Regions from separate parts of the Arthrobacter sp. TmT3-37 genome, predicted to be linked through region 2. Evidence: riboswitches for the same ligand, from Rfam matches in the RefSeq annotation. Region 2 holds a riboswitch; the other holds the start of a gene.

Region 1 (3,418 bases), on a different contig from region 2:
GCGCGTTCATGCGGAACGAAGTGGGGACCCGCTTCAGACGCTGACGTCGGTACTTGAGGCGTACGCGGTGATGTTGCAGCAAGCATCCAGGTCGGAGGCGCCCGCGTTCTTGCACCAAGGTCCACATGCTGCCCAGGCGCAGGAGCATCTGCGCGACTTTCTTGAGGCCTTGATTGGAAGCGCCGTAAAAACTGGCGCGCAGGAGGCCGGAGGAGGTATCCGCTCGGACATTGCCCCGCGGGAGCTTGCCCTGTTCAGCCTGCACGCTGTGAATGCGGCCGCAGCCCTGCCCTCTGCCGATGCAGCCCGCAGTCTGGTCGGCGTGATCGTGGACGGCTTGGTACTACGTCCATAGGTACGTCCATAGGTCCGCTTCCGGTGAGCGCTCATAAGGAGCGGACAGCGGCGTGGGGTGTTTTGGGCAGAGAAAAAGCGGCAGGCGCCCCCGTCCAGGGCACCTGCCGCTTCCTCAGTCTATGGAGACGGCGTTCAGGTCAGCGGGTGTTAGCCGTTGACGCGCACGAAGGACGAACCGGCGAGGTCCGACAGGGGGTGCTTGATGGTGAGGTTCGCACCGTTCATGCCGCTGCTGATGACTTCGCCGTTGCCGACGTAGATGCCGATGTGGCCGGGGCGGATGACCAGGTCACCGGGGGCGGGCGTGGAGACGACCGTGCCGTACTGGTAGAACTGTGTCGGGCCGAGGTCCCCTACGTTCAGGCCGATCGAGCGCAGGGCCCGCTCGACGAGGATGGTGCAGTCCTGGATGGAGCCGAGCTGGCCGTAGGCCGAGGCGACCAGGGCCGCACCGACACCGCTTGCCGAGACATCGCCGGCGGGAGCCGACGGCTGGATCGGGGTGATGGCAGCCGAGGCCAGGGAGTAGGTGGGCTGAGCCGCTACAGGAGCAATGGCAGCTGCAGGGGCCGGGGCGGTGTAGGAGGCCTGGGTTGCCGGTGCTGCGGCGGGCACAGCAGCAGGGCTGACGGCGGCCGGGGCCCACGTCGAAGCAGCGGAAGCACCGGAAAGGGTGATCTGCTGGCCCGGGTAGATGACCGAGGCGTAGGACAGGCCGTTCTGCGCCAGGAGCGCGTCGACGCTGATGCCATGCAGGGCGGCGATGCCACCCATGGTGTCACCTGCAACGACGGTGTGGACGCCGGCTGCTGCAGCGGGAGCCGCCGTAACAGGTGCTGCGGTGACGGGAGCCTGAACGGTAGTGCTGGCTGCTTCCTGCGTGTAGGTTCCGGCCTGGGCGGGAGCTCCTACAGCGAAGACGATACCGCCGGTCGCAGCTGCGATGATGGCCGGCTTGCCCAGCGCTACAGCGCCGGTCTTCGCGGAATAGGACAGCCCTTCAAGGGCGATCGAGTGATTGACGGTGGCGCGGTGGCGCGCTGAAGTGATTCGTGACATGCGTCGGTTGCCTCTCCCATGCCTGCGGGGTGAGCTGTCGGGTTCGGATGGGAGTGCACCCGGCCGCTTCATCCCAATGGACGGAAATGAAGCGACTTAACCCCAAGGACCACGCGTAGTGGCCCATACATCTTGGGTCCCCCGTTCCTGCCATACGGATATGAACGGACGTATCCCCGGCAGCGGCAGGACTCGGCATTCTGCCCGGGAGTGTTCCAGCTGGTGCTGTGAACACTCGATGACAATACCCCCCGCTGGTATGAAATGTCACGTTGGGGTAACGAACGCGAGGGAAACGCCGGGCGCGACACGCCGCGCTCCGTGGAAGCGTGGCCAGGGGCAGGCTTTGCGGCAGCCCGCCATGTCAAGGGCGCACCCGCACTCCCGTAGCCTGAGGCACCTTTCCAGAGCGAAACAGGGGATGATGAAGGCGTGAAGAAGATCTCACCTCACCCCTCTTGTTTATATACCCCCAAGGGGTATATATTTTTGTTGTCGAAAGGAACGACGTGACCACCGAAATTGAGGCTCTCGTTCAGCGGGGATACACCGCGGACAAGGACGCCTACCTCCGCAGGCTCAAGCGCATCGAGGGCCAGGTGCGCGGTATCGCCCGCATGGTCGATGAAGACAAATACTGCATCGACATCCTCACCCAGGTCGCGGCTATCAATAAGGCCCTGCACGCGGTGAGCATCGGCTTGCTCGAAGAGCACATTGCGCACTGCGTTGTCGGAGCCGCCCATGAATCCACCCAGTCCGGGGATTCCGCCGCCGTCGACGCGAAGGTCAAGGAAGCGACCGACGCGATCAGCCGACTGCTTCGTTGACGGTCCGCCGGCAGCCCTGCCGGCTCCGGGCAACCCTGCCGGGTGCCAGATCCCATTCCCCCCTTACTGCCGAGAAAGAGAACATCCCATGCAAACGACCATCAACATCACCGGTATGACCTGTGGCCACTGCGTCTCGTCGGTCAAGGAGGAACTCTCCGGCGTGCCCGGGGTCGAGGAGGTCGAGGTGCAGCTCAACGTCGGTGGGGTCTCCACAGCGACGATCACCGCCGACGCGGAGCCCGATCCGACAGTGCTGAGCAAAGCAGTAGAGACCGCCGGTTACACGGTCGTCAACAGCTGACCCTCACCCCACCACAGCCTGCATCCCGAACGGGATCCCCACCGCACCCGTGCAGGGCACAGTCCACCTTAGCGGAGGAGTCGGCACGAGGATCTTCGGGCGCCATTACTGCAATGAACCCCTGGCACCGCCAGGCAAGCGGTAGGACAGGGCCAGCGAAGCAGTACATCCCGACCTCGTCCAGCGGTGCCATCGAGCACCGTGCCTCACCAGAGGCACCTCACCCACAGCACGTCATCGAAGCCACGGCAAGGAACTAGACGCATGAGCACCGACACAGGCGTGGGCACCACCGCCGGACAGATCATCGATCTCGACATCGAGGGCATGACCTGCGCGTCCTGCGTAAGCCGGGTGGAACGTAAGCTCGGGAAAATCGAGGGCGTTCAGGCCTCGGTGAATCTCCCACTCGAGTCCGCGACCGTCACGGTACCCGAGGGCGTGAGCGTCTCCCAGATCATCGACACCGTCAACGCCATCGGCTACAAGGCGACCCTACGCAGCGCCGGCCAACCGGCTCGACCGGCCCCTACCGAAGCCACGGCAACCCGCGTGGCCACCCCTGCAGGTCCTTCGTCTACTGGTGCCGGCGATGACTCTGACGGTGTAGCCGAGCCCGGCCACCGGCTCGGTCCGGGACCGGAGGGGAACGCGCCGTCGGGGCTAGGCGGATTCGCCGAATCACGGGAAACCGTTGACGCCGCCACGTCCGGGGATGACGCGAAAGTCTCAGCCGCGGAGAGAAAAATCAGGTCCCTGAAACGGCGCCTCATCATCGCAGCCGGTTTCACCATCCCGGTAACGATCATCTCGATGCTGCCCGCAACCCAGTTCCCGCACTGGGGGTGGGCTGCCCTTCTCCTTTCCC
Region 2 (3,418 bases):
GGTCGCCGCGACTCCGGAGGAGGCGGCCGGGGCGGGAGCAGGAGCCGGGGCGGGAGCAGGAGCCGGGGCGGGAGCAGCCACGGCGACCGGGGCGGCCTGTGCGACGGGGGCCGCGACGGCCGCGGCGACGGGAGCCGGTGCGACCGGCGCCTCGACGACGACGGGTGCCGGAGCGTCGGCGACGGGTGCCTCGACGACGACGGGTGCCGGAGCCTCGGCGACGGGTGCCTCGACGACCGGGGCGGGCTCGGCGACGGGTGCCTCGACGACGACCGGCTTGGCGGTGACCTTGACCGGGGTCATGTTGAAGGCGACGGCGATCTCGGACGAGGCGACGACGGCCGCGCGGGCCGAGGTGACCGTGACGCTGGACGCTGCGGCGTCACGCTGCGGCTGCAGGTCCGCGGCGTTGGCTGCGACCCCGCTCGTCAGGACGAGGCCGGAGGCCGCGGCGATGACGGCGGCCTGGCGGCCCATGCCGCCGGTGGTGACGGCCTTGGCGAGGGCCGAGAGGCCGGCGGTGTCCTGGGTTTCGCTGCGGTGGCGGGCGATGATGGCGCGTGAAGACATGGTGGTTTCTCCGAAGGGGTTCTAGCGGACGCGGACGAAGCCGGCGCCGGGAAGGTCTGAGAGGTTGTGGAGGCCGGTGTTCATGCCGTTGAGGCCACCGCTGATGACCTGGCCGTTACCGACGTAGATCGCGACGTGGCCCGCCGTGATGACCAGGTCACCCGCAGCGGGGGATCCGACGACGTCGCCGAACTGGAAGAACTGGCCGGGTGCGAGATCGCCGACGGACTTGCCGACGGAGCGCAGGGCGGTCTCGACCATCGCGGTGCAGTCCTGGGCGACGCCGATCTGGCCGTAGGCAGAGGCGACCAGTCCGGCAGCGACACCGGAGGACTGGACAGGCGCGGGTGCCGGTGCGACGACTGGCTCGGCGACGGCGACCGGTGCGGGCGCCACGGCGGCGGGTGCGACGGGAGCGGCCTCGACAGGAGCGGCCGCGGCGGGAGCGGCCTCGACAGCAGCGACCTCGACGGGAGCAGCGGGCGCCACGACCACGGCGGGAGCCTCGACGACGACGGCGGGCTCGGCCTCGACGACGGGAGCCGGCGGCTCGACGACCTCGGGAGCAGGAGTGACCTCGACGGCCACGCGGTCGAAGGAGACCGTCGCGGTGGCCGGCACGGTGACCTCGGCCGACACGACGCGGCTCACGGTCAACGCTGCGGAGGACTGGACTTCACGCTCGGGGGCGGTTGCACCCTGGGCGGGCAGTCCCGCGGTCAGGACCAGGCCCGACGCCGCGACGATGACGGCTGCCTGGCGGCCGACCGATCCGGCATTGGATGCTGCTGCTGTGGACAGGGCCGTCAGCGGACTGACGTCCCGGGGCGCGCGGTGGCGGCCCGGCGAAGAGCTTTTGGACACGTTGGATTGCCTCTCCCAACGCCTGCGAGGTGAGCTGTCGGATTCGGATGGGAGTCACCCGGCCGCTGCGGAAACAGCGACTTAACCCCAAGGATTTCTGGAACAGAAACCCGAAAATTGGTTCCCCCGCCTCTGCCATGCGATGGTGCGGACGGACCTCCGGCAATGGCAGAGCTAGGCGATTTGCAGGAGGGTGCCGGATCTAGAGCGAATTTGGCACAAGATGGAGGCTACCTCAGATATCGCGGTATGTCACGTTACGGTCACGGAATGGTGTGTTATTGATGACGGAGCCGTGCCGGACTCAGGATGCGACGGAGACGAACACGTGCGAGGCGACCTCCGGAGGCAGCTCGAGCGCACCTTCCACCCCGGGGACGCGGACGGAGACGTACCCGCCCACCGACTCCAGGCTGAGGCGTGCACCCGGCCGCAGGCCGCCCTCGTCGAGCTGGGTCAGGAGTTCCGGGTCGACCTGGATCGGCTCGGCCAGGCGCACCAGCGTGACCGGCTTCTCGGTCGAGTAGGTGCCCATGGCGGAGAGCAGGGTGACCACGCCGTCGGTGAAGAGTTCGGACTGGACGCCGCCGATGGCCTCGAGGCCGGGAATGGGATTCCCGTAGGGCGATTCGGAGGGCTTGCCCAGGAGTTCGTAGAGCCTGCGCTCGACGCGTTCGCTCATCACGTGCTCCCAGCGGCAGGCCTCGTCGTGCACGTAGGCCCAGTCGAGCCCGATGACGTCGCTCAGGAGGCGTTCCGCGAGGCGGTGCTTCCTCATGACCCCGGTGGCCCGGTGCCGTCCCAGCTCGGTGAGCTCGAGGTGCCGGTCACCCGAGACGACCACCAGTCCGTCACGCTCCATGCGGCCGATGGTCTGGGAGACCGTGGGTCCCGAGTGGCGCAGCCGTTCGGCGATGCGCGCCCGCAGGGCGACGATGTTCTCTTCCTCGAGTTCAAGGATGGTCCGCAGGTACATCTCGGTGGTGTCGATGAGGTCCGTCATGCGGGTCAGCTCCTTGGTGCGGTGCGGGTGCGCGGCTGGGATGCCTCACGCCGGTGGGGGTCCACGGCCGCCACGACCTGTTCCGCCCCACGCCTCCCAAGGTTAACCCATGGTGCGATTCCCCCGGCAATCGACGGGGACGGCGACGGCGTCCCCGCCGCATCCTCCGCCTGCGGCGTTAACAAATGGAGCGCCACCGGCTCCTCGGGCAGAATGAGGGCGATACCCGCCGCCGAAACAGCTGGAGCACCCATGACCGAACTGCCCCGCATCCCCGAGCACCTCCTGCCGTCGGACGGCCGGTTCGGCGCCGGTCCGTCCAAGGTCCGGAGCGGACAGATCGACGCCCTCGTGTCCGCGGGACGGGTCCTGCTGGGCACGTCCCACCGCCAGGCTCCCGTGCGCGATCTCGTCGGGCGCGTGCGGGACGGTCTGAGCACCTTCTTCGGCGCACCCGAGGGATACGAGGTGGTCCTCGGGGTGGGCGGCTCGACGGCCTTCTGGGATGTCGCCACCTTCGGACTCGTGGAGCACAGGGCGCAGCACCTCTCCTTCGGCGAGTTCGGCTCCAAGTTCGCCTCGGCCACCACCAGGGCGCCGTTCCTCGAGGCATCGGACATCATCACGGCCCCGCCGGGTACGCGCCCCGATCCGGCGGCCGCAGCCGGCGTGGACACCTACGCCTGGCCGCAGAACGAGACGTCGACGGGTGTCGCGGCTCCCGTTCGACGGGTCGAGGGCGCGGACGACGGCGCCCTGGTCCTCGTGGACGCGACCTCCGCGGCCGGCGGCCTCGACGTGGACGTCTCCGAGGCCGATGTCTACTACTTCGCCCCGCAGAAGAACTTCGCCTCCGACGGCGGATTGTGGCTGGGCCTCTTCTCCCCCGCAGCGCTGGAGCGGGCGGCCCGGATCGATGCCGGCGACCGCTGGATCCCCGACTTCCTCAACCTCCAGACGGCGATCGACAACTCGCGCCTG

What was found. Region 2 has a riboswitch for cyclic di-AMP ahead of ACX80U_RS02990 (NlpC/P60 family protein). Riboswitches for the same ligand answer to the same signal wherever they lie in the genome.
Region 1: linked by a shared signal. The riboswitch ahead of ACX80U_RS18890 (C40 family peptidase) and the one ahead of ACX80U_RS02990 (NlpC/P60 family protein) in region 2 are both predicted to bind cyclic di-AMP.

What each region holds. Positions count from the first base shown of each region.
Region 1 is NZ_JBTNDU010000026.1:15,764-19,181, reverse strand. It holds gene ACX80U_RS18895 (TetR/AcrR family transcriptional regulator) at 1-355, shown strand, start outside; gene ACX80U_RS18890 (C40 family peptidase) at 505-1,416, opposite strand; cyclic di-AMP (ydaO/yuaA leader) riboswitch at 1,423-1,590, opposite strand; gene ACX80U_RS18885 (metal-sensitive transcriptional regulator) at 1,926-2,246, shown strand; gene ACX80U_RS18880 (heavy-metal-associated domain-containing protein) at 2,335-2,550, shown strand; gene ACX80U_RS18875 (heavy metal translocating P-type ATPase) at 2,815-3,418, shown strand, end outside.
Region 2 is NZ_JBTNDU010000002.1:24,884-28,301, reverse strand. It holds gene ACX80U_RS02995 (NlpC/P60 family protein) at 1-570, opposite strand, end outside; gene ACX80U_RS02990 (NlpC/P60 family protein) at 592-1,434, opposite strand; cyclic di-AMP (ydaO/yuaA leader) riboswitch at 1,440-1,609, opposite strand; gene ACX80U_RS02985 (metal-dependent transcriptional regulator) at 1,739-2,437, opposite strand; gene serC (phosphoserine transaminase) at 2,690-3,418, shown strand, end outside.